Regions from separate parts of the Mesorhizobium sp. M0051 genome, predicted to be linked through region 2. Evidence: riboswitches for the same ligand, from Rfam matches in the RefSeq annotation. Region 2 holds a riboswitch; each other region holds the start of a gene.
The links. A riboswitch is a leader RNA that binds a small molecule or an ion and turns the genes downstream of it on or off. The one in region 2 is predicted to bind cobalamin.
Positions count from the first base shown of each region.

Region 1: another riboswitch for cobalamin. It lies ahead of NKJ90_RS19880 (DUF1636 family protein); the one in region 2 lies ahead of NKJ90_RS06275 (aromatic ring-hydroxylating oxygenase subunit alpha).
Region 3: another riboswitch for cobalamin. It lies ahead of metE (5-methyltetrahydropteroyltriglutamate--homocysteine S-methyltransferase); the one in region 2 lies ahead of NKJ90_RS06275 (aromatic ring-hydroxylating oxygenase subunit alpha).
Region 4: another riboswitch for cobalamin. It lies ahead of NKJ90_RS19685 (CbtB domain-containing protein); the one in region 2 lies ahead of NKJ90_RS06275 (aromatic ring-hydroxylating oxygenase subunit alpha).

Region 1 covers NZ_JAMYUT010000019.1:37,306-44,534, reverse strand. The annotation lists gene NKJ90_RS19890 (cobaltochelatase subunit CobN) at 1-480, opposite strand, end outside; gene cobW (cobalamin biosynthesis protein CobW) at 499-1,536, opposite strand; gene NKJ90_RS19880 (DUF1636 family protein) at 1,533-1,967, opposite strand; cobalamin riboswitch at 2,007-2,211, opposite strand; gene NKJ90_RS19875 (winged helix-turn-helix domain-containing protein) at 2,240-3,439, opposite strand; gene NKJ90_RS19870 (NADH-quinone oxidoreductase subunit A) at 3,758-4,123, shown strand; gene NKJ90_RS19865 (NuoB/complex I 20 kDa subunit family protein) at 4,114-4,695, shown strand; gene NKJ90_RS19860 (NADH-quinone oxidoreductase subunit C) at 4,700-5,302, shown strand; gene NKJ90_RS19855 (four helix bundle protein) at 5,324-5,713, shown strand; gene NKJ90_RS19850 (NADH-quinone oxidoreductase subunit D) at 5,762-6,952, shown strand; gene NKJ90_RS19845 (NADH-quinone oxidoreductase subunit E) at 6,953-7,229, shown strand, end outside.
Region 2 covers NZ_JAMYUT010000004.1:177,260-184,488, forward strand. The annotation lists gene NKJ90_RS06245 (carbohydrate ABC transporter permease) at 1-655, shown strand, start outside; gene bglA (beta-galactosidase BglA) at 660-2,324, shown strand; gene NKJ90_RS06255 (ABC transporter ATP-binding protein) at 2,349-3,461, shown strand; gene NKJ90_RS06260 (DUF680 domain-containing protein) at 3,538-3,774, opposite strand; gene NKJ90_RS06265 (DUF680 domain-containing protein) at 3,855-4,064, opposite strand; gene NKJ90_RS06270 (DUF680 domain-containing protein) at 4,136-4,333, opposite strand; cobalamin riboswitch at 4,842-5,043, shown strand; gene NKJ90_RS06275 (aromatic ring-hydroxylating oxygenase subunit alpha) at 5,159-6,406, shown strand; gene NKJ90_RS06280 (FAD-binding oxidoreductase) at 6,453-7,229, shown strand, end outside.
Region 3 covers NZ_JAMYUT010000033.1:8,116-15,344, forward strand. The annotation lists gene NKJ90_RS27205 (cytochrome-c peroxidase) at 20-1,075, shown strand; gene metE (5-methyltetrahydropteroyltriglutamate--homocysteine S-methyltransferase) at 1,520-3,871, opposite strand; cobalamin riboswitch at 3,965-4,166, opposite strand; partial or broken gene istA (IS21 family transposase) at 4,428-5,994, shown strand; gene istB (IS21-like element helper ATPase IstB) at 5,927-6,655, shown strand; gene NKJ90_RS27225 (DUF4231 domain-containing protein) at 7,041-7,229, opposite strand, start outside.
Region 4 covers NZ_JAMYUT010000019.1:7-7,235, reverse strand. The annotation lists gene NKJ90_RS19715 (carbohydrate ABC transporter permease) at 1-139, opposite strand, end outside; gene NKJ90_RS19710 (ABC transporter substrate-binding protein) at 257-1,528, opposite strand; gene NKJ90_RS19705 (ROK family protein) at 1,643-2,818, shown strand; gene NKJ90_RS19700 (methyltransferase family protein) at 2,857-3,333, opposite strand; gene NKJ90_RS19695 (heparan-alpha-glucosaminide N-acetyltransferase) at 3,330-4,328, opposite strand; gene NKJ90_RS19690 (MFS transporter) at 4,553-5,752, shown strand; cobalamin riboswitch at 5,878-6,074, shown strand; gene NKJ90_RS19685 (CbtB domain-containing protein) at 6,111-6,290, shown strand; gene NKJ90_RS19680 (CbtA family protein) at 6,306-7,073, shown strand.

The sequences.
Region 1 (7,229 bases), on a different contig from region 2:
CCGCGCCAACCTTCGCACCAACGCGCTCATATTCGCCGGGCCGCCCTCGCGAAAATAATCGAGCAAGCCGTCGAGTTCCTCGCGCGGCAGCGTCGAGGCTTCGATCAGGCGCAGATCCTCGTCGCGGCATTCGCCTGGCAGCAGCGCCAGCTTTATTCCGCGGTCGCGGGCAGCCGAGGCAAGCTGGTCGCAGCCGTAGCGCCACCAGTCGTAGCCGCCGAGGATGCGGACGAGGATGATCTTGGCGTGACGGGCGACGCTGTCGACCCAGAGGTCGACGGACATGGGATGGCGCAAGTCGCGCAGAGCCGCCAGCCGCATCGAGGGCAGGCGGTCGGCGTCAGCCTTCCACGCTGCCGCCAGTCCGGCGAGGTCGCTGTCGGTGAAGGACAGGGCCACGATATCCGCCGGGGCCTGCCGCAGATCGACCGGCTCGGCGAGGTCGTCGAGCGAGGCGGATGTCGTGGTTAGGATGTGCATCGCAACCTGTGTCCGAAATCAGCCGGCGAGTATACGCTCGATAGCCGGGCGGTTCAGCCCCTTGAGGCCGATCACGACGAGGCGCGAGCGGCGGTCGTCCTGCGCCGTCCAGGCGCGGTCATAGTAGTGGTTGACGCGCGGCCCGACGGCCTGCAGCAGCAGCCGCATCGGCTTGCCGCCGACCTCGACGAAGCCTTTCACACGCAGCACGTTCTCTTCCTCGGCAGCCGTGGCGACGCGTTTCGCCAATTCGTCCGGATTGGCGATCGAGGCAATGTCGACGGTGAACGTATCGAAGTCGTCATGCTCATGGTCGAAGGCGCCGTCGTGATGGGACTTGCGGTTCTCGATATCGTCCTCGACCGCGAGACCGAGGCCGAGCAGCACGGAGGGATCCACCTTGCCATGCGACGTCGGCACGATCTTCACCGCGCGGGCGGAGTGTTCGTTGATGATGGCGTTGGCGCGGGCGGTGCCGGTGGCGTCCATCAGGTCGCTTTTCGACAGGATGATCAGGTCGGCGCAAGCGATCTGGTCCTCGAACACTTCCTCGACCGGGTCGTCGTGGTCGAGCGTCTCGTCCTGGGCGCGCTGCGCCTGGAGTGCCTCCATGTCGTTGGCGACGCGTCCCTCGGCCAATGCCGGCCCGTCGACCACGGCGATGACGCCATCAACGGTCACGCGGCTTTTCACGCTCGGCCACTGGAAAGCCTGGACCAGCGGCTTGGGCAAAGCGAGGCCGGAAGTCTCGATCAGGATGTGGTCGACCTTCGGAGTCAGCGCGAGGATCTGGTCGAGCGCCGGCACGAAATCGTCGGCGACGGTGCAGCAGATGCAGCCATTGGCCAGTTCGACGATGTTTTCCTCGGGGCAGGTGTCGATGCCGCAGCCCTTCAGGATCTCGCCGTCGATGCCGATGTCGCCGAACTCGTTGACGATGATGGCAATACGCTTGCCGCCGGCGTTTTCCAGGAGATGGCGGACCAGCGTCGTCTTGCCGGCGCCGAGAAAGCCGGTGACGACGGTGCAGGGGACGCGGGAGACGGAAGCGGTCATTTCAGGTCCTTCAACAGGTCGAGGGGAGGGATGCGGGCAACAAGGCCGCGCTTCAGGCTATCGGGGCGGCCGCGCCATGGGATCAGGCCGTCCGTCGAAGTGGCGAAGAGTTTGGCTCCAGTGACCAGATCGGCGCCGCTGGTTGGTGTCAGGTCGCCGAAGACATAGCTCCAGCAGCCGTCGCGCAGGATGGCGGCGCTGAGCCGCCGCTTGCAATTGCCGAGGCATTCAACGCTGCTGATGCGAATGTTGTCGCCCGTCGCGGCGCGGCGCGTGTCGTCCGCCAGCAGTTCGCCGGCGCGGGGATGGGCGTCGGAGCCGGTTTCATCGCGGCAGGAGGCGCAGACGATCACGGTGACGCCAGCCAAGGCATCATCATGGCCGGACGAAACATCCGCTGTGCCAGCCGAAAAACTGCTGTCGTGGTCCAAAGATCGTGCTCCTTGCCCGGAAACCCGCCGGACGATCGGATTCTATAGTCGCAGACGGCAGGTCTCCTGGCTCGCGGGTCATCGCCTTGGGTAGCCGCCTTCCCGGGATCACCCCAGTGGCTTTCGGCCTTGGCTCTTCGCTTACAGTTGCGGGGACAGCCGCGGATTTGGGATTTCGTCCCGCACCGCATTCCCTCTTAGCTCCTCCCTTTGAAGAGAGGAGACCGTCTGGACCGGATTTAGGCTTTTGCAGGCGGCGGTGTCAACGCGGCTTACGACACGGCGATGGCGGCCAGCGCCGGACCCAAGTCACCGGCGGGCGTCACTTCCATGCGCTCAAGGCCAAGCCAGCCCTGCATCTGCTTCAATTCCTCGAAGAGCTGAGCAGCGGTTTCAGGCGGCGCGCCGGGCTCGGCATAGGCCGCATGGACGCGCAGGGCACTGGCCGGCCGGTCGGCCTTGAGGTCGACGCGCGCGACGATCCTGTCGCCGAGCAGGAACGGCAGGACATAATAGCCGTATTGCCGCTTGTCGGCCGGCGTGTAGATTTCGATGCGGTAGTGGAAATCGAACAGCCGCTCCGTGCGCGAGCGTTCGAAGACGACCGGATCGAACGGTGCCAACAGGGCGCGGGCCTCGATCTTGCGCGGCAGACGGGCATCCTTGTGAAGATAGGCCGGCTTGTCCCAGCCTTCGACGCGCACCGGCAGCAATTCGCCTGTTTCAACCAATTCCTCCAGCCGGCCTTTCATGTCGGCCGGCGAGAGGCGGAAATAGTCGCGCAAATCGCCTGATGTCGCGATGCCGTGGGCGCGGGCCGAAATGCGCAGCAATTCGCGGTGCGCGTCCTCGGCGGCCGGAACCGGAAGATCGAGGATCGCCTGCGGCAGCACACGCTCCGGCAGGTCATAGAAGCGTTCGAAACCGCGACGGTGCGCCGTGGTGATGCGTCCGGCCCAGAACAGCCATTCGAAGGCATGCTTGGCATGGCTCCAGCCCCACCAGCCGCCCGAGCCCTTCTGGCCCTCGAGCGCGGAGGCGGCCGTCGGGCCGCGCTCGACGACCTGGTGGTAGATCTCTTCGACATAGGCGGCGTGCTCGCGACCCCATTTGGCGAGGCCCAGATACATTTCGTCGCCGCGCTCGGCCCGTTGCATGCGCCAGCGCATCAGCGGGTATGTCTCGACCGGCAGGAAAGAGGCCTCATGCGCCCAATATTCGAAGACCGTGCGCTTGCGCGTCATGGCCGCATTGTCGAGCAAGGCGAGAGGGTAAGGGCCAAGGCGCGAATAGAGCGGCATATAATGAGCGCGCACCACCGCGCTGACGGAATCGATCTGCAGCAGACCGGTTCGAGCCAGCACGCGGGCAAAATGGCGGCGGTCGGGCGTAGCTGTTGGGCGGGGATCGAGAAAACCTTGGGCTGCAAGCGCGATGCGCCGGGCCATGGGGAGCGAGATCTTTTCCTTCATGCAGGCGTCACTCTGAGGGCGATGATGGGTGATTCCGGACAATGCTAGCAGGGTTTTGGCGGCAACCATGTCAGGAGAGAAAAGTGGAGTAAAAGGCGAAGGAAATCAAACAGGAGCGGATCGGACCAGTTTGCCGCGATAAGCCGTCCAGGTCAGTGTTTTGAACAAGGTTTGACTTGCTTCGCTGGAAGTGCTGCGCTAACCCTCGCCGCGTTGCAGCATAGGCCCTTAAAACGGTTCAGCGGTTAAACTGTCACGCTTCCGCATTAGGGTCCGGTGCTGTAATCAACGTGGATTGGCGCCAACGGAAAGCCGAGCATGAACGCACTCTTGAGCTCATACCTGCCCATCGTCCTGTTCATCGGCGTGGCGCTGGTTGTCGGCCTGGCGCTGCTGGCCGCACCCTTCCTGGTGGCTTACCGCAACCCCGATCCCGAAAAGCTTTCCGCCTACGAGTGCGGTTTCAACTCGTTCGACGACGCCCGCATGAAGTTCGACATCCGATTCTACCTGGTGTCGATCCTGTTCATCATCTTCGACCTGGAAGTGGCCTTCCTTTTTCCGTGGGCGGTGTCGTTCTCGAAGATCGGAATGCTCGGCTTCTGGTCGATGATGGTGTTTCTGGCGGTGCTGACCATCGGCTTTGCGTATGAATGGAAAAAAGGAGCGCTGGAATGGGATTGAACGACAGTTCAGGCACCCTCGTCGCGCCGAAGCCTAAAGGTATCCTCGATCCCAATACCGGCCGGCCGGTAGGGGGAGACGATCCCTTCTTCCTCGAGATCAACAACGAACTGGCCGACAAGGGCTTTCTCGTTACGTCGACAGAGGCGCTGATCACCTGGGCGCGCAGCGGTTCGCTGATGTTCATGACCTTTGGTCTTGCCTGCTGCGCGGTCGAGATGATCCACACCTCGATGCCGCGCTATGACTCGGAGCGGTTCGGCGTCGCGCCGCGCGCGTCTCCGCGCCAGTCCGACATCATGATCGTCGCCGGCACGCTGACCAACAAGATGGCGCCGGCGTTGCGCAAGGTCTACGACCAGATGCCGGAGCCGCGCTACGTCATCTCGATGGGCTCATGCGCCAATGGCGGCGGCTACTACCACTATTCCTATTCGGTGGTGCGCGGCTGCGACCGCATCGTGCCGGTCGACATCTATGTGCCCGGCTGCCCGCCGAGCGCCGAAGCGCTGCTTTACGGCATTCTTCTGCTGCAGAAGAAGATCCGCCGCACCGGCACGATCGAACGGTAAATCCATGACCGCATCCCTGAGCGAACTGTCGACCTATCTCGGCGAGAAGCTGATCGACCGCGTGAATGACGCTGATATCGCCTATGGCGAGCTTACCATTCGCGTCGAGCCGCGCGATCTGGTCGAGGTCATGACCTTCCTGCGCGACGATGCGCGCTGCCAGTTCATCTCGATCATCGACATCTGCGGTGCGGACTATCCGTCACGCGCCAAGCGCTTCGACGTCGTCTATCATCTCCTGTCGCCGAAGCAGAATGTGCGCATCCGCGTCAAGGTGCAGGCCGACGAGGAAACCATGGTGCCGTCGATCACCGGCGTGTTCCCCGGTGCCGACTGGTTCGAGCGCGAGACCTACGATCTCTACGGCGTGCTGTTCTCCGGCCATCCCGATCTGCGGCGCCTGTTGACCGACTACGGCTTCGAAGGCCATCCGCTGCGCAAGGATTTCCCGCTGACCGGTTTCGTCGAGGTGCGTTACGACGACGAGGCCAAGCGGGTCATCTACGAGCCTGTGGAACTGAAGCAGGAATTCAGGAACTTTGACTTTTTGAGCCCGTGGGAGGGAACGGATTACGTTCTTCCCGGGGACGAAAAAGCGAAACAGTGAATGGCGAATAGTGAATGGTGAATGGACAAGACGCCGGAAACTATACGCGACTATCGCGATCTCATCGTCTGGCAAGAGGCGATGGATATCGCCGAGGAAATCTATGTTTTGACGCGCGCGTTTCCGCGCGAGGAATTGTATGGGATCACCTCCCAGATGCGACGATGCGCGGTCTCAATCCCGGCAAATATCGCGGAGGGGTTTGGTCGCGCGCAGCGGCGAACGTTCATTCAGTTTCTTCGCATCGCACAAGGCTCGTTGAAGGAATTGGAGACACATACCATGCTGTGCATACGGATCGGGTTGTTGTCCCAGGAGCAGGCGGCGAAGCTGGAACCGAATTACACAAAACTCGGCAAGAGGCTGGTTTCGTTCGTCCGGTCGCTGGACCAGGATGGCGCACGCGCATGACCATTCACCATTCACCATTCACCATTCACTCATCGCCAAGGGCGATCCATGGCTGAAACCTCCGTCCGCAATTTCAACATCAATTTCGGCCCGCAACATCCTGCGGCGCATGGTGTTTTGCGCCTCGTGCTGGAACTCGACGGCGAAGTCGTCGACCGCGTCGATCCGCATATCGGGCTGCTGCACCGCGGCACGGAAAAGCTGATCGAGGCCAAGACCTATCTGCAGGCGATCCCCTATCTGGACCGGCTCGACTATTGCGCGCCGATGAACCAGGAGCACGCTTTCGCGCTGGCCGCTGAGCGCCTGCTCGGCATCGACGTGCCGAAGCGCGGGCAGCTGATTCGCGTGCTCTACTGCGAAATCGGCCGCATCATGTCGCACATCCTCAATGTGACGACGCAGGCGATGGACGTCGGTGCGCTGACTCCGCCGCTGTGGGGCTTCGTCGAGCGCGAAAAGCTGATGGTATTCTATGAGCGCGCCTCCGGTTCGCGCATGCACGCCGCCTATTTCCGTCCTGGCGGCGTCCATCAGGACCTGCCGCAGAATCTGGTCGAGGATATCGGCAAGTGGATTGACCCGTTCCTGAAGTCGATCGACGACCTCGATCAGTTGCTGACCGGCAATCGCATCTTCAAACAGCGCAATGTCGATATCGGCATCGTAACGCTGGCCGATGCCTGGGCCTGGGGTTTTTCCGGAGTCATGGTGCGCGGCTCGGGCGCTCCTTGGGATCTGCGCAAGTCGCAACCCTATGAATGCTATTCGGAAATGGATTTCGACATTCCGATCGGCAAGAACGGCGACTGCTTCGACCGTTACCTCGTGCGCATGGAAGAAATGCGCCAGTCTGCAAAAATCATGCGCCAGTGCGTCGATCTCTTGCTGGGCAAGGAAAGCACCGGTCCAGTGTCGAACCTCGACGGCAAGGTGGTGCCGCCCAAGCGTCAGGCGATGAAGCGCTCGATGGAAGCGCTGATCCACCACTTCAAGCTCTACACCGAGGGTTATCGCGTGCCGGCCGGCGAGGTCTATGCGGCGGTCGAGGCGCCGAAGGGTGAATTCGGCGTCTATCTGATCTCCGATGGCTCCAACAAGCCCTACCGCTGCAAGCTGCGCGCGCCCGGCTTCGCGCATCTGCAGGCCATGGATTTCCTCTGTCGCGGCCACATGCTGGCCGACGTCACCGCCGTTCTTGGCTCCCTCGACATCGTGTTTGGTGAGGTCGATCGCTAAATGTCAGTCCGCCGTCTCGCAGAAGCCAGCGTCCAGCCAGCATCCTTCGCCTTCAACCGCGCGAATGCGGCCGCGGCGAAGCAATGGATCAAGAAGTACCCGAAGGGCCGCGAACCGTCGGCCATCATCCCGCTTCTGATGCTGGCGCAGGAGCAGGAAGGCTGGGTGACGAAGGCGGCGATCGAGACGATCTCCGACATGCTCGGCATGCCCCGTATCCGTGGCCTCGAGGTGGCGACCTTCTACACCCAATATCAGTTGAACCCGGTCGGCACGC
Region 2 (7,229 bases):
CGGGCGGTCGTTCATGAATTCGCTGACCGTCACCATCCCGGCGACCGTCATCCCGATCCTGATCGCCGCCTTTGCCGCCTATGCGCTGGCCTGGATGCGGTTTCCCGGCCGGGCGCTGCTGATCGCGGTCATCATCGGCCTGCTGGTGGTGCCGCTGCAGATGTCGCTGATCCCGCTCCTGAAACTATACAACGGCGTCGGCGCTTTCTTCGGCATGCCGTCGAAAACCTATCTCGGCATCTGGCTGGCGCATACCGGCTTCGGCTTGCCCTTCGCCATCTACCTGCTGCGCAGCTACATTGCCGGCCTGCCGCGCGAGATCATGGAATCGGCGCGTATCGACGGCGCTAGCGATTTCGAGATATTCGTCAAGATCGTCTTGCCGCTGTCCTTCCCAGTGCTGGCTTCGTTTGCCATCTTCCAGTTCCTATGGGTATGGAATGATCTGCTGGTGGCGATGGTTTTCCTGGGTACAGAGGCAGACCAGATCGTGCTGACCGCCAAGCTCAATGCGCTGTTGGGCTCACGCGGTGGCGACTGGGAGATTCTGACGACATCGGCTTTCGTGACCATAATCGTGCCGCTGATCGTCTTCTTTTCGCTGCAGCGCTATTTTGTCCGCGGGCTGCTTGCCGGCTCGGTGAAAGGAGGCTGAGACGATGCAATCCGCTTTGAAGGCCAGCTCGAAACCTGACCTCGCCATCGATCGCGACTGGTGGCGGGGTGCTGTGATCTACCAGATCTATCCGCGCAGCTATCAGGACTCGAACGGCGACGGTATCGGCGACCTCAAGGGGATCATCGGCCGCCTGCCCTACATTGCGGCACTCGGTGCGGACGCCATCTGGATTTCGCCGTTCTTCAAATCGCCGATGAAGGATTTCGGATACGATGTCACCGATTATTGCGACGTCGATCCGATGTTCGGCACGCTGGCCGACTTCGACGCGCTGACCGTCGAGGCACACAGGCTAGGCTTGAAGGTGATGATCGACGAGGTGCTGTCGCACACCGCCGACAATCACCCATGGTTCAAGGAAAGCCGGTCGAACCGCACCAACCCGAAGGCCGACTGGTACGTCTGGGCGGACGCCAGGCCGGACGGCACGCCACCCAATAATTGGCTGTCGATCTTCGGCGGCTCGGCCTGGCAATGGGACACCAGCCGCCAGCAATATTACCTGCATAATTTCCTGGCCGAGCAGCCCGACCTGAACTTCCACAACCATGAGGTCCAGAACGCGTTGCTCGACGTCACCCGCTTCTGGCTGGAGCGCGGCGTCGACGGTTTCCGGCTCGACACCATCAATTTCTACTTCCACAGCCAGGGCCTGGAAAACAACCCGCCGCTGCCGCCGGAAGAGCGCAACGACCAGACCGCACCGGCGGTCAACCCCTACAACTACCAGGACCATCTCTACGACAAGAGCCGCCCCGAAAACCTCGGCTTCCTCGAGCGCTTCCGCGCGCTGCTCGACGAATATCCGGCGACCGCCGCGGTCGGCGAGGTCGGCGATTCGCAGCGCGGACTGGACGTGGTGGCTGCCTACACTGCCGGCGGCAAGCGCGTGCACATGTGCTATTCCTTCGACTTCCTGGCGCCGGAAAAGATCAGTGCGGTCAAGGTCCGCTCGGTGCTGGAATCCTTCGGCAAGGTCGCCAGCGACGGCTGGTCGTGCTGGGCCTTTTCCAACCACGACGTGATGCGCCCGGCCTCGCGCTGGGCGGCCGGCGAACCCGACCCGACCGCCTATCTCAAGATCATCTCGGCGCTGCTGATGTCCTTGCGCGGTTCAGTCTGCATCTATCAGGGCGAAGAGCTTGGGCTCGGCGAAGCGGAGCTGCGCTTCGAGGACTTGCAGGACCCCTACGGCATCCGCTTCTGGCCGGAATTCAAGGGCCGCGACGGTTGCCGCACGCCGATGGTGTGGGACGGCAGCACCAAGAATGGAGGATTCTCCCCGGCAAAGCCCTGGCTACCGGTGCCGACCAAGCATCTTTCGCAAGCGGTCAATGTCCAGCAGGGCGACGAGAATTCGCTGCTTGAGCACTATCGTCGCTTTCTCACGTTCCGGCGTGCCCATCCGGCGCTCGTCAAGGGTGACATCACCTTTATCGAAAGCGAGGGCGACACCGTTGCCTTCACCCGCCGCGCAGGCAACGAGCAGGTCGTCTGCGTCTTCAATCTGAGAGCCGGGCCAACCAAGGTTGACCTTGGCAGCCGATCGCTGCAACCTTTGCCCGGGCACGGATTTTCGGGGCAGGCAAGCAGCGGTTCCATCGAGCTTGGCGGCTACGGCGCCTGGTTCGGGCGCGTCGACTGAATTTCAAATCACTGGAGGAAACCAATGGCCGATGTCACACTAAGGCAAGTGAAGAAGTCCTACGGCAATCTGAACATTCTCCACGGCATCGACCTCGATATCAAGTCGGGCGAATTCATCGTCTTCGTCGGTCCGTCGGGCTGCGGCAAGTCGACATTGCTGAGGTCGATCGCCGGGCTCGAGGAAATCACCTCCGGCGAGCTCAGAATAGCCGGCGAGGTCGTGAACGACGTGCCGCCGTCGAAGCGGGGCATCGCCATGGTGTTCCAGTCCTACGCGCTGTACCCGCACATGACCGTCTACGACAACATGGCGTTCTCGATGAAGATCGGGAAGGAGAACAAGGCCGAGATCGACCGGCGCGTACGCCAGGCGGCGGAAATCCTGCAGTTGACGAAATATCTCGACCGCTTGCCCAAGGCGATGTCGGGCGGACAGCGCCAGCGCGTCGCCATTGGCCGCGCAATCGTGCGCAATCCGAAGGTGTTCCTGTTTGACGAGCCGCTGTCGAACCTTGACGCCGCACTTCGCGTCGCCACCCGCATCGAAATCGCCAAGCTCAAGGAATCGATGCCCGCCACGACCATGATCTACGTCACCCATGACCAGGTCGAGGCGATGACGCTGGCCGACCGCATCGTGGTGCTCAAGGAAGGCCATATCGAACAGGTCGGCACGCCCATGGATCTCTACAAGAAGCCCGGCAATCTGTTCGTTGCCCAGTTCATCGGCTCGCCGGCCATGAACATCCTGCCGGCGACCATCGACAAGACCGGGAACCCGACTGTCGTCAGCCATGTCGGCGGTCGCAAGGCAACCGTGCCGATCACGACCCCTGCTTCGGCAAAGGGCGCCGCGGTGAGCTTTGGCGTGCGGCCGGAGGATTTGATCATTGCCAGCGGTGCGGACTATCTGTTCGAAGGGACGGTCGACTACGTCGAGCAGCTCGGCGAGGTCCAGCTTGTCTATGTCGACATCGGCCGCGCCGACCTGCCGCTGGTGACCAAGCTGCCCGGCAACGTCGAGGTCAAGCGCGGCTCGACATTGCGGCTGAGCGCCAATGGCGAAGACCTGCATATCTTCGATACGGACGGGCGGTCCTTCGCGCTTCACGAAGCAGAAGCGAAGGCGGCTTGAGACGGAACCATCTCGACGGTAAAAAAAGAGCGGCGGGCAAGGCCCGCCCCTCTTTTCTGGACATCGGCTTAGACTGTTAGCGGCCGAAGAGGTTCCGATCACTGCCCTGGGGGGCGGACTTCGGAGCGTCGCCCGACGAATTGAGCAGCTTGTAGATCGGCGATTCGCTCTTGCGGATCGAGCCCGTATGCGAGGTATCGACGTTGACGGTCGACTGCTTGTTGATGTCGGTGCCACCAACGTTGTCGTTGCGGGCATAGGCGCTGCCGGCGGCAATCAGAAGAGCGGCGGCAGTAAGAACAATCTTTTTCATTTTTGACACTCCGTATTCTCGAATTCGATGCTGCGGGTTAACCCGCAGCATCGCTGTCGGATGTTGGTTTTGATCGGATGTTAGTTGTTGCCGAACAGGTTGCGGTCGCTGCCATGGTTGACAGGCGCCTGCGTGGCCGGCTCCGACTTCTTGACGGAAGCCGTGTACGAGCTGTCGACGGCGGTGGTGGCAGGCTGGTTGGCGCCGTTCGAACCATAGTTGTCGCTAGCGGCGAAAGCGCTACCCGAGATGGCCAGAACAGCGGCGGTAGCAAGAATGATCTTCTTCATTTCAAGTCTCTTGAATTTTCTGGATTTCGCCAGGACGGCGGGCGAACCCGCTGTCAACTGGGAATTGGTTGTTAGTGGCCGAAGAGGTTACGGTCGCTGCCCTGGGCAGGCGTCTGAGCAGCCGGTTCCGACTTCTTCACCGAAGCGGTGTACGAGCTGTCGACGGCAGTGGCTGCCGGGGCGTTCGAACCGTAGTGGTCGCTGCCATTAGCGAAGGCGCTGCCGGAAATGGCCAGAACGGCGGCGGCAGTGAGAATGATCTTTTTCATTTTTTGTACTCCAGTATCTTCTTTTCGTCCGTCTAGCGGCGTGTCTTGGAAATGAAATCGCGTCGTTCGGACAGGCCCGATGTGGGAGGGCATCCTCGCCTTTTCCAATCACGAAGTTGTTCCGTGTGGACCATGAATCCGCTACTTGAAATTGTGCCAAGGGCTTCCACACGCTACTTCTTATCTTTATTTTTCAATGGTTTAAGCAAAACCGTCCGCTGGATCACCAACTGTTGCCAAGGCCCGGCGTTCACAACGTCCTGCACGCACCGTCAACAGAAACGAACCGTTCGGTTCGATTTTAGAATCAGCTAATAGTCACTTTTCGAAACCGCTAGCCTTTTTTGGCCGCCAGCAAGGGTTGGCTTTCGAGGAGATTGCAAGTGGCGATGGCTGCCGAAGAGATAGGATTTCAGCCCGGCAATCGCCAACCCGAACGTTTCGCACGCGTGTCGCGCCGCATGGATACGATGTCGTTTTCATGCCGATGACGCGCCAGCGATCGTGGTTAGATCATGCCATCTCAGGTGCCGCTTCGTGACGACGGGGCGGAGAATTGGGAAGCCGGTCAAAATCCGGCGCTGCCCCCGCAACGGTGGTGGAGTTCAAGTCGCAACGGGAGACCACTGGGCAACTGCCTGGGAAGGTGTCGCGATCGTCCGCAAGGACAACTCCAAAGCCCGGAAACCAGCCCGAGATTTCTAGACTCGACTGATCGCGGTGGGCGATCAAGAGGTGGATAGTGCATGCCCGGCGCCTCGCCGGCCTGCGTCCAATCCTCCCTCCGTCACCACCAGTTCAGTCCTTAGATAACGAGGACAGGACATGGATATTCGCAACGACATGCTGAGGCTCTTGAACAGCCGTCGGCAAGGCTTTTCGCTAGAGCAGCCCTTCTACACCGATCCAGACTACTTCAAGCTGGACATGGAGCTGATCTGGTATCGCGATTGGCTGTTCATCGGCCATGATTGCGAGCTGCCGAAGCCGGGCAGCTACATTACCGTGCAGATCGGCGACTATCCGGTTGTTCTTGTCCGTGACCAGCAAGGCAAGATCAACGCCTTCCACAATTCGTGCCGCCATCGCGGTAGTCGCGTCTGCAACACCGACAAGGGTACTGCGGCAAAGCTCGTCTGTCCCTATCACCAGTGGACCTATGAGCTCGACGGCCGCCTGCTGTTCGCCCGTCAGATGGCCGACGGTTTCGACAAGAGTGAGTTCAGCCTGAAGCCGGTCGCCTGCGAGAGCGTCGGCGGCTATATCTTCATCTGCCTGGCCAAGGAGCCAGCGGATTTCGCGCCGATGCGGGCGATGATCGAACCTTATCTTCTGCCTCACCGGTTGAGGGAAGCAAAGGTCGCCTTCGAGAGCACGATCATCGAGAAGGGCAACTGGAAGCTGGTCTGGGAAAACAATCGCGAGTGCTATCACTGCGTCGCCAACCATCCCGAGCTGTGCAAGACCTTCCCGGAGGCTCCGACTGTGACCGGCGTCAACGGCGCCGACAGCGACCCTGAAATGGTCGCGCATTGGGCCAAATGCGAGGCCGTCGGACTTCCGAGCAAGTTCCGCATCGATCCGGCCGGGCAGTATCGAGCCACCCGCGCGCCGCTGCTGCGCGATGCCGTCAGCTACACCATGAGCGGCAAACTGGCGGTGAAGAAGAACCTCTCCGACGCTGTCTCCGCCGACCGCATCGGCACCTTGATGCACTATCACTATCCGACGACATGGAACCACATCCTTATCGATCACGCGGTGACGTTCCGGGTGGTGCCGATCAGCGCCACGGAAACGGCGGTGACGACGAAATGGCTGGTGCACAAGGACGCGGTCGAGGGCGTCGACTACACCATCGAAGACCTTACCCATGTGTGGACCGAAACCAACGACCAGGACCGCCGCATCGTTGAGGAAAACGCTCTCGGCATCCTGTCGCCCGCCTACGAACCAGGCCCCTATTCGGAGCTGCATGAGGGCGGCGTGATCCAGTTCGTCGAATGGTACGCGTCGTTCATCGGCCCGCGCCTCGCCGAAGGTGGAAGGCCGGCGCTACGCAGCGTCGCCTAGTTGCATCACATGCACAAAACATGAGGGACAAGAGAGGATGAATGCGATGACGGATCTTGGCCTCTATCGCCATCTCGACCAGATGACGCCCTGGAACGACAGGCTGCAGGTGCTGGAGGTGATCGGCGTCAGCGACGAAGCGCCTGACGTCAAGACCTTCACCTTCCGCTCCGACAACCAGACCTGGTTCCGCTACAAGCCGGGCCAGTTCGTGACGTTGGAACTGCCGACTGCGGACGGGCCGCTGATGCGCACCTATACGCTGTCGTCCTCGCCATCGCGGCCGTTCTCGATCGCAGTGACGGTGAAGGCGCAAGCCGGCAGCACCGGCACGCGATGGATGTTTGACCATCTGACGCCCGGCTCGCACGTCAAGGCCTATGGGCCGACCGGCGATTTTTCGCTGCACAGTCACCCGGCGGCTAAATATCTGTTCATTTCGGCCGGTTCGGGCGTGACGCCGATGATGTCGATGCTGCGCTGGCTGAACGACTGTGCGCCATGGACCGATGTCGGCTTCGTCAATTGCGCGCGCCGCCCGGAAGAGATCATTTTCCGCAAGGAGCTCGAACTGCTCGGCAGCCGTATGCCGGGCTTGTCGCTCGGTTTCATGATCGAGGAGCGTTCGAGCCGAGAGGGCTGGTTCGGCCATATGGGCCGCATCGACGCCATCAGGCTGCCGCTGCTGGCGCCCGATTTCCGCGAGCGCGAAATCTTCTGCTGCGGCCCCGATCCTTTCATGCGCGCCGTGCGCGGCATGCTGGACTCCGCCGGCTTCGACATGACGAAATACCATCAGGAGAGCTTTGCGGCGCCGGCCGTG
Region 3 (7,229 bases), on a different contig from region 2:
CGACGCAGGAAGACCATTTATGAAAATCCTATTCAGAACGATGGCTGTCACCTTGCTGGCACCCACCGCCTTTGCTGCGGATTCGATCCCCACCGACCTCAGAGATACGGCATTGGCCACCTTCAGGGCTTTGCCATCCACCACGCCGACAGTCGCCAACAACCCGAACACCCCGGAAAAGATCGCTCTCGGCAAGGCACTGTTCTTCGATCCACGCGTCTCGGCGTCAGGCGTTTTGTCGTGCAACTCGTGCCACAACCTGGCCACGGGCGGCGACGACAATCACGAAACCTCGATCGGCCATGGTTGGCAGAAGGGACAGCGCAACGCGCCGACTGTACTGAACGCTGTCTTCAACATCGCTCAGTTCTGGGATGGTCGTGCCGCAGACCTGAAGGCTCAGGCGAAGGGACCGGTCCAAGCTGGCATCGAAATGGCCAATACACCGGACCAAGTCATCGCCACGCTCAAGTCCATGCCGCAATATGTCGAGTGGTTCGATGCAGCTTTTCCGGCTGAAGCCGATCGGGTCACCTTCGACAACTTCGCCAAGGCGATCGAAGCCTTCGAGGCGACACTGGTCACACCGGCCCCGTTCGACAGCTTCCTGAATGGTGATGAGCTTGCCATGACTTCCGAACAGAAACAGGGCCTGGCGCTTTTCATGGACAAAGGCTGCTCGTCCTGCCATGCCGGCATCAACGTTGGTGGGCAAGCCTATTTCCCATTCGGCCTCGTGGAACAGCCCAGCGCCGAGGTCCTGCCGGACAAAGACAAGGGCCGATTTGCGGTCACCAATGCAGCCGATGACTACTATGTTTTCCGCGTGGCGCCGCTGCGCAACGTTGCACTCACCGCGCCATACTTTCATTCGGGCAAGGTTTGGGATCTGAAACAGGCCGTCGCCATCATGGGGACCACCCAGCTTGGCGTAGTACTGGCGGACGAAGAAGTTGACCTGCTTGTTGCCTTCCTCAACTCGCTGACCGGAGAGGCACCCGAGGTCGCCTATCCCATCTTACCCTCCGAAACGGCGACAACGCCCCGGCCTGTAACGCAGATCTCAGGAAAATAAAGGGCCAACTGGCTGCGGACGTCGCAATCGAAAATGATTGCGGCTTTTACTTGGGCCACACGAATTGCCACATCCATCTCCGAATTGGCGGGAGGCTAGCAATACCCGAAACCTGCCACCTCGCCCGTAGTCTGCGCGAATCAGCTGGGGAAGCGGACAGACGCGCAGCACCATATATTGTCGCCGCCTGAGCGAACATGCCAAGCAGTCTACTTTGAGAAACGACGTGTGTACGATTTGTTCGAGGCGCGGGGCCTGTATGTTCCCAAGGACCAATACTATAGCGTAGTGTCACATTCATATTTCTGCGGGATGAGGACACGTGCCGAAGGAAAATTGCACATTTTCGCCGAGTGGCTTATTTCCAAGAGTGTGATCGGTTTGGCATATTCCCGGCCGACATCCGCCAGTCGGCAACTCCCCACACGGTGAGGAAGAGAAGCCTCACGCCTGCACTTTCTGCCGGAGCGCGCGTGCTGCAGCGACCATGTTAATGAGGGCAGGGCGGACTTCCTCCCATTTGCGTGTTTTGAGGCCACAGTCCGGGTTTATCCACAGTTGGCCGTCGGACAGTCGCTCGCGGGCAAGCATGACTAAGTCCGAAATCTCGCCGGCTTCCGGGACGCGTGGTGAGTGAATATCATAGACGCCGGGACCGATTTCGTTCGGATATTTGGAGCTCGTGAAGGCGTCCAACAGTTCCATCTTCGAGCGCGACGTCTCAATCGAAATGACATCCGCATCCATTCCAGCGATCGCGTGAATGATCTCGTTGAACTCCGAATAGCACATGTGGGTATGAATTTGAGTCGCGTCCTTTACACCCGTTGAAGCGATCCGGAAACATTCGACAGCCCAGTCGAGATAGACTTTCCAGTCAGATTGGCGCAGTGGCAATCCTTCGCGAAAGGCGGCCTCATCGATCTGGACCATCCTTGCGCCGGACCTTTCGAGATCCGTCACTTCGTCGCGGATGGCGAGCGCGATCTGGCGGCAGGCTTCGGAGCGGGGTACGTCGTCGCGAACAAAAGACCAGTTGAGAATGGTGACTGGGCCTGTGAGCATTCCCTTCACGGGCTTTTCCGTAAGCGACTGGGCGAATTGCCACCAGCGCACTGTCATCGGATTGCGCCTCGATACGTCGCCGAAAATGATGGGGGGACGCACGTAGCGCGACCCATAGCTTTGTACCCAGGCATGCTGGGTGAACGCGAAGCCGGACAACTGCTCGCCGAAATGCTGTACCATGTCGTTTCGCTCGAACTCACCGTGCACCAGCACGTCCAGCCCGATCTCTTCCTGCCAGCGAATTGCAGCCTCGATCTCCTTCTTCAGGAACGTCTCATAGTCGACATAGCTCAGCTGGCCCTTCGCATGAGCGGCCCGCGCCTTGCGTACCTGCGGCGTCTGCGGGAAGGACCCGATGGTCGTCGTCGGGAACGGCGGCAGCCCGAGTGAGCCGGCTTGGACTCTGGAGCGCTCGCCAAAAGCGCTCTCTCGTCGCTTCGCGCTGTCCTCAATGCTAGCGATCCGCCCCTGAACAAGCGGGTCATGGATCCTCGTGGATGTCACGCGCGTGGCGGCAGCCTCGGCAGACGCTTTCAACGCGCCTGCCACCGCATCCCTGCCTTGGGACAGGGCCCGGGCCAGCAAGACCAGCTCGTCGGTCTTCTGGGCCGCGAAGGCGAGCCACGAGCTGATGTCTGCGTCGAGTTCCGTCTCCATGCGCAGATCAATCGGCACATGCAGCATCGAGCAAGAAGGCGCGATCTCGACGCGGTCCAAGGGCCAGCCGGCGACGATCGGTTTGATGCGGTCGAGAATGGCGGGCAGGTTCGCACGCCAGACGTTGCGGCCATCGATCAAGCCAAGCGAGAGCACCAGATCCTTCGGAGCGAGCCGACCCACCGTTTCCAGCTGCTCGGGAGCGCGCACGAGATCAATATGCAGCCCGGCCAAGGGCAGAGAAACCGCGGTTTCGAGATTGTCTCCCAGCGACCCGAAATACGTAGCCAGCATGATCTTCAGCTCGGGCGCGGCTTTCGACAGCTGGCCATAGGCGAATTCGAACGCAGCTCGTTCGTTCGGGTTCAGATCGAGGACAAGCGCTGGCTCATCGATCTGCACCCAGTCGGCTCCCGACAGCTTCAGCCTCTGCAGGACTTGCTCGTAAACGGGCAGCAGCCGCGGTAGGAGCGCGATGGGACCGAACCCCTCGGCAGGCGATTTCGCCAGCTTGAGGAAGGTGATGGGTCCAAGGATGACTGGGCGTGTGTGAATGCCGAGAGCTTTGGCCTCGAGGAAGTAATCGACCGGCTTCGATGACGAGAGGGCGAACGTCTGATCATCATCCAGTTCCGGCACAATGTAGTGGTAGTTGGTGTCAAACCACTTGGTCATTTCCATCGCGGTTACACCAGGTCCATGAGCCTCCTCCTGGTGACCAGCGTGTCCACAATCCTCCGTCTGACCCTGGTTGCCGCGCGCCATTGCGAAGTAGATGTCAAGTGGGACCTCGCCGCTATTCCAGCCGTAACGGGATGGAACGGCCCCGACCATGGCTGCGGTGTCGAGCACATGGTCGTAAAGCGAGAAGTCGTTCGACGGGATTTTCGACACGCCGCGATCGCGCTGCTCTTCCCAGCTAGCGGCACGGAGCGCCTTCGACGTCGTGAGAAGGTCGCCAGCGGACGATGTTCCGGACCAGTAGCTTTCAAGCGCGAATTTCAGTTCTCGCCGACGACCGAAGCGCGGCACGCCGAGCGTTGCTACAGGAATTTGCTGAGAGACAGTCATGTCATACCCCGATGGTTGGGGGCGTCGGTGACAAGGAAGGCGCTAGCAGGCCCGGCACGCCGGATTGCAGCGGCCACCGAGACACCCCGCCCGTGGACGTGATTCGTCGTGGCAGGTCTCCTGGCTCGCGGGGTCATAGCCTCTACCCGTCTTCCCGAGGGTATTCGCCTCAGTGACATGAGTGGGGTTGGCTCGCCGCTAACAGTTGCGGGGGCAGCGCCGGCATCGCACCGGCTTCCCTCTTAGCTCCGCTGCGGCAGCGCCGCACGCGAGAACCACGACACGCCAGACAATCACAGCAATCCCTTCTCTTGTCAATGGCGCATAACGAAATGTTTATGTGGTTATGTCCTGGCGCTTTTACGCTTATCTAACGCTTATCTAACATTGTGAAACATGGAGTCGTCCATTTGCCGGCGCTGCACCGCTGCCCCATTGTCTGTGAATTGGCGTGCAAAATTGACCCCATAAGCCGGGGAATCGGCGTCCAATTTTGACCCCCCTGATGCTTTGATTTGCGACCATCAGCTCGTCGTAGCGAGCGGATGGTGTGGGGATGAAGTCGGTGGATACGATTGCCCGAGTTCGGCGCGCCTTCCATGTGCAGGGATGGTCGCTCAAGCGGATTTGCCGCGAACTGCATGTGTCGCGGAACACCGTCCGCAAGATTCTCAGATCCGACGAGACATCGTTCTCCTACGAACGCGAGCGGCAGCCGATGCCGAAGATCGGTCCGTGGCAGGATCAGCTTGACGGGTTTTTGAATGGCAACCGTGGCAAGGCGGCGCGCGAGCAACTGACACTGATCCGGATTTACGAAGAGCTTTGCAGCCTCGGCTACGAGGGAGGCTATGACGCCGTCCGCCGATACGCGAAGAGCTGGGCGAAGGCGCAGGGGTCGGCGACGGCGGACGCCTATGTGCCGCTGTTCTTCGCGCCGGGCGAGGCCTACCAGTTCGACTGGAGCCACGAGATCGTCCTGATCAACGGCGTGACAGTGACCGTGAAGGTCGCCCATTTCCGGCTCTGCCACAGCCGCATGATGTTCGTCAGGGCCTATCCGCGCGAGACGCAGGAGATGGTGTTCGACGCCCACGACCGGGCCTTCGCCTTCTTCGGGGGCGCCTGCACGCGCGGCATCTACGACAACATGAAGACGGCGGTGGAAACGATCTTCGTTGGCAAGGACCGGCAATACAATCGCCGCTTCCTGCAGATGTGCAGCCATTATCTGGTGCAGCCGGTCGCCTGCACGCCGGCATCGGGCTGGGAGAAGGGTCAGGTCGAGAACCAGGTCGGGCTGGTGCGCGAGCGCTTCTTCACGCCCAGGCTGCGCTTCAAGACCTATGAGGAGCTGAACGCCTGGCTGCATGACAAGTGCGTCGCCTACGCCAAGGCGCATCGTCACGTCGAGCAACCGGAACGAACGATCTGGAACGTGTTCGAGGAGGAGCGTGGCAAGCTGGTTGAATACCGCGGTCCCTTCGACGGATTCCATACGGTGCCGGCCTCGGTGTCGAAGACATGCACGGTGCGCTTCGACAACAACAAATACTCGGTGCTGTCGACCGCCGTCGGCCGCCCGGTCGAGATCCATGCCTATGCCGGCAGGATCGTCATCCGCCAGGACGGCGTGGTCGTCGCCGAACATGCCCGCTCCTTCGGGCGCGGCGACACGATCTACGATCCCTGGCATTACATGCCGGTCCTTGCCCGCAAGCCCGGTGCACTGCGCAACGGTGCGCCCTTCCAGGGCTGGGTTCTGCCCTCGGCGATGGAGCGTATCCGACGCAAATTGAAGGCGGCGCATAACGGCGATCGGCAGATGGTGTCGATCCTGGCGGCGGTGTTGACCGACGGCATCGATGCCGTGGAAGCCGCCTGCCAGGAGGCGCTCGATCAGAACGTCTGCTCCTGTGCCGTCATCATCAACATTCTGGCGCGGCGGCGCGACCCCGCGCCGGCCATCACCATCCTCACCCCGGACGCGCTTCGCCTGCAGCATGAGCCGCAGGCCGACTGCGCCCGCTACGACAGCCTCAGGAGGGCAAGCTGATGGAACGCACGCAGGTTCTGGAACTAATGGGGACGCTGAAGCTCTACGGGATGCGGGGCGCCTATGACGAGGTCATGGCGACAGGCATCAAGCGCCAGCACGAGCCGCCGAGGATCGTCGGCGATCTGCTGTCGGCCGAGATCGCCGAGAAGCAGGCCCGCTCCATCAAATACCAGCTCACTGTCGCCAAGCTGCCGATCGCCAAGGACATCGATGAGTTCGACTTCGACGGCACGCCGATCAACGAAGTCCTGGTCCGGGACCTTGCCAACGGCACCTTCGTCGCCGACCAGCGCAACGCCGTGCTCATCGGCGGCACCGGAACCGGCAAGTCGCATCTGGCAATCGCCATTGCCCGCGCCCTGATCCGCAACGGCTCACGTGGCCGCTTCTTCAACGTCGTCGATCTCGTCAACCGGCTCGAGACCGAGCACCGCGGCGGCAAGCAGGGCCGTATTGCCGATTACCTCACCCGGCTCGACTTCGTCGTGCTCGATGAACTCGGCTATCTCCCGTTCGCCCAGGCCGGTGGGCAATTGCTCTTCCATCTGATCAGCCGGCTCTACGAGCGGACCTCGATCATCGTCACCACCAACCTGGCATTCGGAGAATGGCCCGCCGTCTTCGGCGACGCCAAGATGACGACAGCGCTCCTCGACCGTCTCACGCATCATTGCGAGATCATCGAGACCGGAAACGAGTCCTGGCGCTTCAAGAACCGCGCCTGATCAGCCCAACCACCTCGACCAGTCCATCCGCGCTCGCCCAGGCTGCGCAACCCTGACCAGCTCCGCCCGGGCGAACGCTGACCGCCGCGTATTACATAAGGGGGGTCAAAATTGGACGCCGATCCGGGGTCAGTTTTGGAAGCCATTTGACAATCAGGTGACGTGAACAATCACCAGCCTGCCATGACCGCCCCCTCTCAGCGAATTTGCAGAACTCTCAGCACACTACCGAGCCAACACCGAGGCTGCGGAAGGTGTGCGGGATGAGCCCAACCGATTTCGCGGTGCGGTAGGCGTCACGAGTCATTGGCGTCTCTTGCCTAAGCCGGTTCGTTGGATTCTGCCCTCTCGACGAATCCACAATTCGAAGGCAGCAGGCAAGGAATCACTGTGTCTGTTGACGGGCTACCCAATGCGTATGTTCTCTCGAAAAGGCTTGTTCGGCTTCGTTCACAAAGTCCGAGAAAGCAGCCTCTGATGCGACTTCCATAACGCGTCCCTGTATGATCCCAATCTCGTGGGCCGTTAAAGTGTATGAAGACGAAAGCTCGTTGAATTTTTTTACTTGGGTCCA
Region 4 (7,229 bases), on a different contig from region 2:
TACCGTCCCATTCGTGCAGCGAAATCCAGACCGTCTCGACGGAGGCGGCAAGGATCACCAGGCTGAACAGGATGAGGCCCGGCAGAAGGAACAATGCCGGCGTCAACCAATGACGATGTCTGCGCCAGAAGCGGGGCATGGGAATTCATCCAAAAAGGAGACGGGGCCGCCAGGGCAAGCGGCGCCCGTCAAGTCCGGGAGGACTAAGCTGCGTTCAATTTGTCTCAAAACCGCTGCGCGCTTTTGAGCGACAGCATCAGCTGAATATTCTCTTGCGGGTCTTTTCCAGCCGTTCGAGGATCTGATCGCGCCGTTCGGGTTTGACCATGAATTCCTGAAGCCCGGTCATGCCTTCCTGGGCCATGTCCGGATCGGTGTCGCGATCGTAGTATTGCGACGTGCCGACCACTTTCTTCAGCTCTTCCACGGCGGCGTTGACCAGCGGGTCGTTGCTGGGTGGGCAGTCGTTGCGCGGCGGGATCGCTCCCTCGGCGGCGAGGAAGGCTCCGAGATTCTCCGGTTTGTAGAAATAGGCGAGGAAGTCGCGCGCGCCTTGCTTGTTCTTGGCGTTGGCCGGAACATGAACGGAGTTGACCGAAAAATCCTCATATCTGGCGACACCGGGGATGATTTCGGGAAACGGCGCGTAGGCGAGCTGCGGGAGGTCTGCCTCCGGGAAGGCGGACCTGACGAAACCACCAAGGTCCATCATGGCGGCCTTCTTCTGCGCCAGGGCGGCGCCGGCCTGCTCCCAGCCGAAGGAACTGTGGTTCGGCGAGAAGAACCCGGCCTTGATCAGCTCGCTCCATTTGTCGAAGACGGGCGTAAGCATCGGGTCGGTGTACTGGACCTTCCCGTCCATCAGGGCGATGTGCTTGTCGAGGCCGTTGATGCGCAGGTTCATATGGTCGAACCAGCCGCCCGCGGGCCAAAGCTCCTTGGTACCCATGCTCATCGGGATCATGCTTGCGGATTTCGCGGCCTCGCCAAAGGCGAGAAAATCGGTCCACGTCTTCGGCGGCGTCCAATTGTGTTCGGCAAAAACATCCTTGCGGTAGAACAGACCCCAAAGCAGGCCGCCCATCGGCAGGCCATACTGCTTGTCGCCGACCGTGACTGCATTTGTCGTGGCGCCGAGCACGCTCTTGTAGTTCTCGCGGGCGAACAGATCGGAGATGTCGTCGAACAGGCCTTTGGTGACAAAGGCCTTCATGCGGTTGCCGGAGAACCAGAAGCAGATGTCGGGGGCGCCGACGACCAAATAGCTGCGGATCGCCGTCTTGTGCGCCTCGTGGTCCATGTTGTTGATGGTGATCTTGGCGCCGGATTTCGCCTCGTATTCGGCTGCCAGCCTGTGCAGGATGTCGCGTTGCCCGGCGTTGCTGAGATTGGAAATGATGGTGATTTCCTGCGCCTGCGCCAGGGCCGGCAAGCAGAGGCTTCCGGTGGCAGATGCAGCGAGCGCCGCGCCCGTGCCCTTCAGGAATCGGCGTCTTGTCGTGGATAGCATTGTAGCGGTGATGGTCATGGCTTTTATCTCCTCCCTGAGAACAGCCGGATTCCAATTGAACCACGGCGAGTCGTAGCGTATGCAGATGGAGCCGGTCAATATTTAATTTACAAAATTAACAATGAGGGAAGAATGAAACTGAAAGGCGACCAGCAGACGTCGCGCTCGATCAATCGCCGGCTGATTCTCAACCTGCTGCGAAGGGAAGGGGCGATCAGTCGTGCCGAGATTGCCGCGATCACCGGACTAAGCCCGGCGGCGGTGACGTTCGTCGTCACCGACCTGTTGCACGAGAACATTCTGATGGAGGGAGAGGCCAGCGTTGGAGCGCCGGGGCGGCGGCCAATCCCGATCAACATCAATTATGCCGGCCGCCTTGTCGTCGGGTTCAAGCTGATGGTCGGTGCGATCGATTGCGTGCTGACTGACCTGGCCACGACACCGCTTGTCTCCAAACGCGTCGCTGTGCCCGATCAGTCGCCACGAAGCACGGTAGAAGCCTGCGCCGCCGCTGTCAGCCAGTTGCTTGCCGATCGGGCCGCGCCAACCGGGGCGCAGCTCAGCGGCATCGGCATCGCCGTGCCCGGGGTCATCGACCATGGCGTCTGCCGGCTCAGTCACCGGTTCAATTGGACCGACGTGCCGATAGCGGCCATGCTGGCCGATCTCGTCAATGTGCCTGTGTGGGCCGACGACGATACCAACGCTTTCGCGCTGGCGCAGCAATTGTTCGGTCTCGGCCGGCATCACCGCACTGTCGGCGCGCTGGCCATCGGCGCCGGGATCAGTTGCGCGGTGGTGATCGATGGTTCGGTCCATCACGGCGCGAACGGGGCCGCGGGCAAAATCGGGCACTCCATCTACGATCCAAACGGGCCGCAATGCGAGTGTGGCCGCCGCGGATGTCTTCAGACGTTCTTCTCCGAACCAGCATTGGTGAAGCGGTGGCGTGAGACGAAGGGCCTCTCAGCCGACGTTGACCGCTACGACATGGTCAGAGCGGCCAAGACCGGTGACGAGGTGGCCGTGAATTTGCTGCGCGAAGCGGGCGAAGGCATTGGCAGGTTTCTGGGCAGCTTCTGCAACATCATCGATCCGGAGGTGATTGTCGGCGGCGGCGAAGCGGTGAGCTTCGGCGACTACCTCTTCGAGCCCATGCGCGACGCGCTACGGCGTTACGCAATGTGGACTCCACCGCCGATCACGCCGGACTGGGCAGACGATTCGTGGGCGCGGGGCGCCGCCGCCCTCGCTACCCAGCGGCTGTTTGATTTCGAAAGCAGGCCTGGAGAAGTCGCGGCCGTATAGGCAATATCTCGAATTCCGACGCCCGCGGTAAGGCTTGCTCAAATCCAGCGTCGCACGCGTTTCGCGTAGTCGCGGTATTTCTTGCCGAACTTCGCCGCCAGCACCTTTTCCTCGCTCTCGATGGCCATCTTCTGCGTGGCGAAGGCCGCGATGAACGCCAGCGGGAGGAACCACGCTATCCCCGAGACAAAGGCGACGCCGATCAACAGCAGCGTGTTGGCCAGATAGATCGGATTGCGGGTGATGCCGAAGGGACCTGACGTGACCAGGTGATCGGGCACCGCGTTGGGGTTGAGCGTGGTCTTGGCCCGGATCATGGTGCGGATCGCGGTAAGCCAGAGTGCGGCGACGGCGAACAGGGCCACCCAGCCGGCCGCGAAAAGAATATCGCCCAGGAGGTCGCCGATCCAGGGCAGGGGGTAGAGCAGGCCAAGGGCAATGCTGATGGCGATGGCTGCGATGTAGATCAGCGGCGGCCACGGTATGAGCCCCGCCTTCGGCTGTTGCTCGGTCATTTGACCCCTTCCTCCATCAACTTGCTGTCGGTTTTGGCGGTACACATGCCGGCAAGGTCGGACAAGTGTGCTTTCCATTCCGCAGTCTGGTCGTTGTTGTAGAGCCGATCAAGCGTCGCCTCGCCCTCAAGCGTATCGAGCATGCAGACACAGTAGCTGGAACAGAACTCGGTGTCGCGCGACTGCTCGCAGGACAGCTGGCAGGTTTTGAGGAAATTCACCTGCGGGGTTTCGACCTGTGCCGGCATGATCTGCGAGAACACCCACACGCAGCCGATCAACAATGGCTGGTGGATCAGGTAGAAGGCCAAGCTGTGCCGGCCGATGAAGACCAGCGGGTTGGCCCAGCGCCCAGTCTTGAGGTTCGCCAGCCACGTCAAGACACCCGCGCCCGCAGCAAGCCTGGTGGAGCCTATGCCCAGAAGCACGGCGCCGAACCACGGGAACAGCGGAACGTAGTCGTTGGAACGCGGATTGATCGCCGACAGGCCGACCCACCACAGCCATGGATGGTCGAAGGCCTCGAAGCGCAAATAGACCGGCGCCGCGACGGCCAGCGCGGCAACCACCATGGTCAGCAAAGCCGGCAGGCGAAGAAACAGCAGGCCGAGCAGGCTGGCCAGCGCAATCTCGTGCAATATGCCGAAGAAGATGAAACCGTCCGGGGTGGCGATGCGGGTGACGATCGAAATCGCGATCGCGGCTCCGGCGACCATGGCGAACCGCTTCCAAAAGCCGTTCCAGCGGATTTTCTTGCCATGGGCGAGGTACAGGCTGACGCCGACCAGGAACAAGAAGGTCGAGGCGATGCAGCGCGCGTAGATCTTCCACCAGCCAAAGGCGGTGAGGCCCGGATCGGTGTAGCCGAAGAATTCCAGATCCCAGGTGAAATGGTAGCTCGCCATGGCGATCAGCGCGATGCCGCGCACGATGTCGATGACGACGATGCGCCTTGGTCGATCCTGGACGGGTGCGGTCGGCGTTTGAATGGTCATGGTCTCGCATTCTGATTCAGCCAGGCAGAACGACTATCACGGTTGCACCGGGCAAAAGAAGGCCGGGCGTCTGACAACGCGGACAGGATCAGGCGCCGCTTTAGGCCAGTGGCGGAAAGCCTTTGGCCAACTTCGCTTTTTGCCTGATGTGCGTCGGTTTCCTCATATTGGTGTCGGCATCGCCACCGCAGATTTGGCCCGGCAAATCTGCTTCGGGGAGAGCTATGTCCACCCATGTGCGCCATCCGATCTGGCTGCCGGCCCTCAAGGCCGCGGACGCGCGCACCTTTGCCTCGCTTTATGCGGTCGAATCCTTCGCCCGCGCCACGGTGTCGAGCGTCATCCCTATCCAGGCCTACGAGATCCTGCACAACGAGCAGGTCGTTTCGATCCTCTACACCGTCGTGGCGATGCTCGGCCTGTCAGTGACGCTGTTCATGCCGATGCTGATCCGCCGCTTTGCCCGCCGCTGGGTGTACACGGCAGGCGCCTGCCTGCTGGCCATCGGCTCGCTGTTCTTCGTCACCCATACGCTTGCCGGGCAACTGGCTGGCATGCTGTGCCGCGTGATGGGCGCCAGCGCGCTGTCGATCACGCTCAACCTCTACATCATGGACCATATCCGCAAGACCGAGTTCATGCAGGCCGAATCGCTGCGCATGGCGTGGTCGATGTTGGCGTGGACCGGCGGGCCGACGCTCGGCATCTTCCTCTACACCCACTTCGGCATCTATGCCGCGCATGGCGCCGTGGCGATCTTCGCCCTGGCCTTGCTGGCGCTGTTCTGGACCTACCGGCTCGGCGAGAACCCGTCGATCCGCCCGGGCCAGACGCGCCCGGTCAACCCGCTCGCCAATATCGGCCGCTTCGTCGCCCAGCCCAGGCTCAGACTGGCCTGGCTGATCGCTTTCGGCCGCTCCTGTTTCTGGACGACGTTCTTCGTCTATGGGCCATTGTTCATGGTCATCACCGGCGAAGGCAAGCTGGCCGGCGGCGTGCTGGTTTCGGCCGGCAACGCGCTGCTGTTCATGGCCATCTTCTGGGGCAAGGCGGGAAAGCGCTTCGGCGGCCGCAGGACGATGACATTTGCCTATTTCGCCATGTCGGCCATGCTGCTGGCGGCAGGCTTCGTCGGCGAGACCGTGCCGCTGCTCACCGGCGCCTTCCTGCTTGGCGGCGCCTTCTTCACCATCGCGCTCGACGCACTCGGCTCGACCGCCTTCATGCGCTCGGTGCGCTCCTATGAAAGATCGCAGATGGCGGCGGTCTACCGGACCTATCTCGACTTTTCCGAACTGACGCCGCCGCTGGTCTATTCGGTGGTGCTGGCGTTTTTCGGCCTAGGCTCGGTGTTCGTCACGCTGGGCCTGCTGGCTGCGGTCTGCGGCTTCGTGACGTGGCGCTATCTGCCGAAATCGCTTTGATCTTCAGGGCTTTGGTGGAAGTGCCGCATGCCAAGGTGCCTGCGGCAGCGGAGGCCCTCACTGGCACGACGCATTCGCGATGGTTGCCGCCGGAATTTGGTTTGCTGGAGGCGACGATTCTGCCTATAGTCGGCAATGTCGTCGGTTCCATTTTGGAGCCAAGAGGGAATGCGGTGAGGGCGAGTTTCGCCCAATGCCGTGGCTGCCCCCGCAACTGTGTGCGGTAGTCCTCTCCATATGCCACTGAAGATTTCTTCTTCGGGAAGGTGGGGAAGGGCGCTGATCCGCGAGCCAGGAGACCTGCCGGCGACAGGAAACTGACTTCGATGCCCTCGGGTGGAGGGCGAAAGGACAAGACATGACTACTGCTTCCGTCTCCCTCGGCGCCTCCGTCTCCTCGCAGTCGCGCTTCATGCAGCTCGCGCTTGCTGCGCTGCTCGGCGTTTTCGTGATGGGCTTTGTCGGCTTCTCGCATATCGATGCGGTCCACAATGCGGCTCACGACTATCGCCACTCGATGGCGTTTCCCTGCCACTGACGAGGATCTGACATCATGAACCTGTTTCGCAACGTCGTGTTCATTGCGGCGATCGCAGGGCTCGTGGCCGGTGTCGTTCTCGCCTGCATGCAGGCCTACGCCACCGTGCCGCTGATCGTGAAGGCGGAAGTCTACGAACAGGCCGGCGGCGGGCATCACCATGACCATGCCGTTCCGGCCCCAACGGATAGCAATGCCATGAGCACAGCCGCTCCGGCAGCGGAAGCCGCCCCGGCCGCCGAAGACGAGGGTTGGGCGCCGGCAGACGGTTTCGAACGTTTCGCCTTCAGCGTGCTTGCCAACATCGTCACCGGCATCGGCTTCGCCTTGATCCTGGTCGCGGTTTCCGAATTCGCCGGCGGCATCGGTGGCTGGCGCCAGGGCGTCTTCTGGGGGCTGGCCGGCTTTGCCGTGTTCACGCTGGCGCCGGGCCTAGGCCTGCCGCCGGAACTGCCGGCCATGCCAGCGGCCGATCTGACCGAGCGCCAGATCTGGTGGTGGGCTACCGTAGCGATGACCGCGGCCGGGCTCGGCCTGATCGCCTTCCGCAAGTCGCTGCCGCTGGCGATCCTGGCTGTGGCCTTGATCGTCGCTCCGCACATCGTCGGCGCGCCGCAGCCCGGCAGTTACGAGACGGCGATCCCCGAAGGCCTGCACCACCAGTTCGTGGTGGCGGTGACAGTGACCAATCTGGTGTTCTGGCTGGTGCTCGGCGCGGTCGTCGGCGTGGTCCGCGGCCGCTTCACCGGCACCGCGACCAGCCTGCGCGACAGCTTTGCCTGACAGCAAGGCACTGACCTTCCTCATCGGCGGTGGGGGGGGCGGGCGCGGCGCCCCCGCCCCCCACCCACCGCCCGCCCGGGGCGCGGGCGGGGCCCAAATAGACGCCGGGGCCGCCCCGGAAGAGTAGATGGACGCGGGGCACCCCCCGGCCCCCCC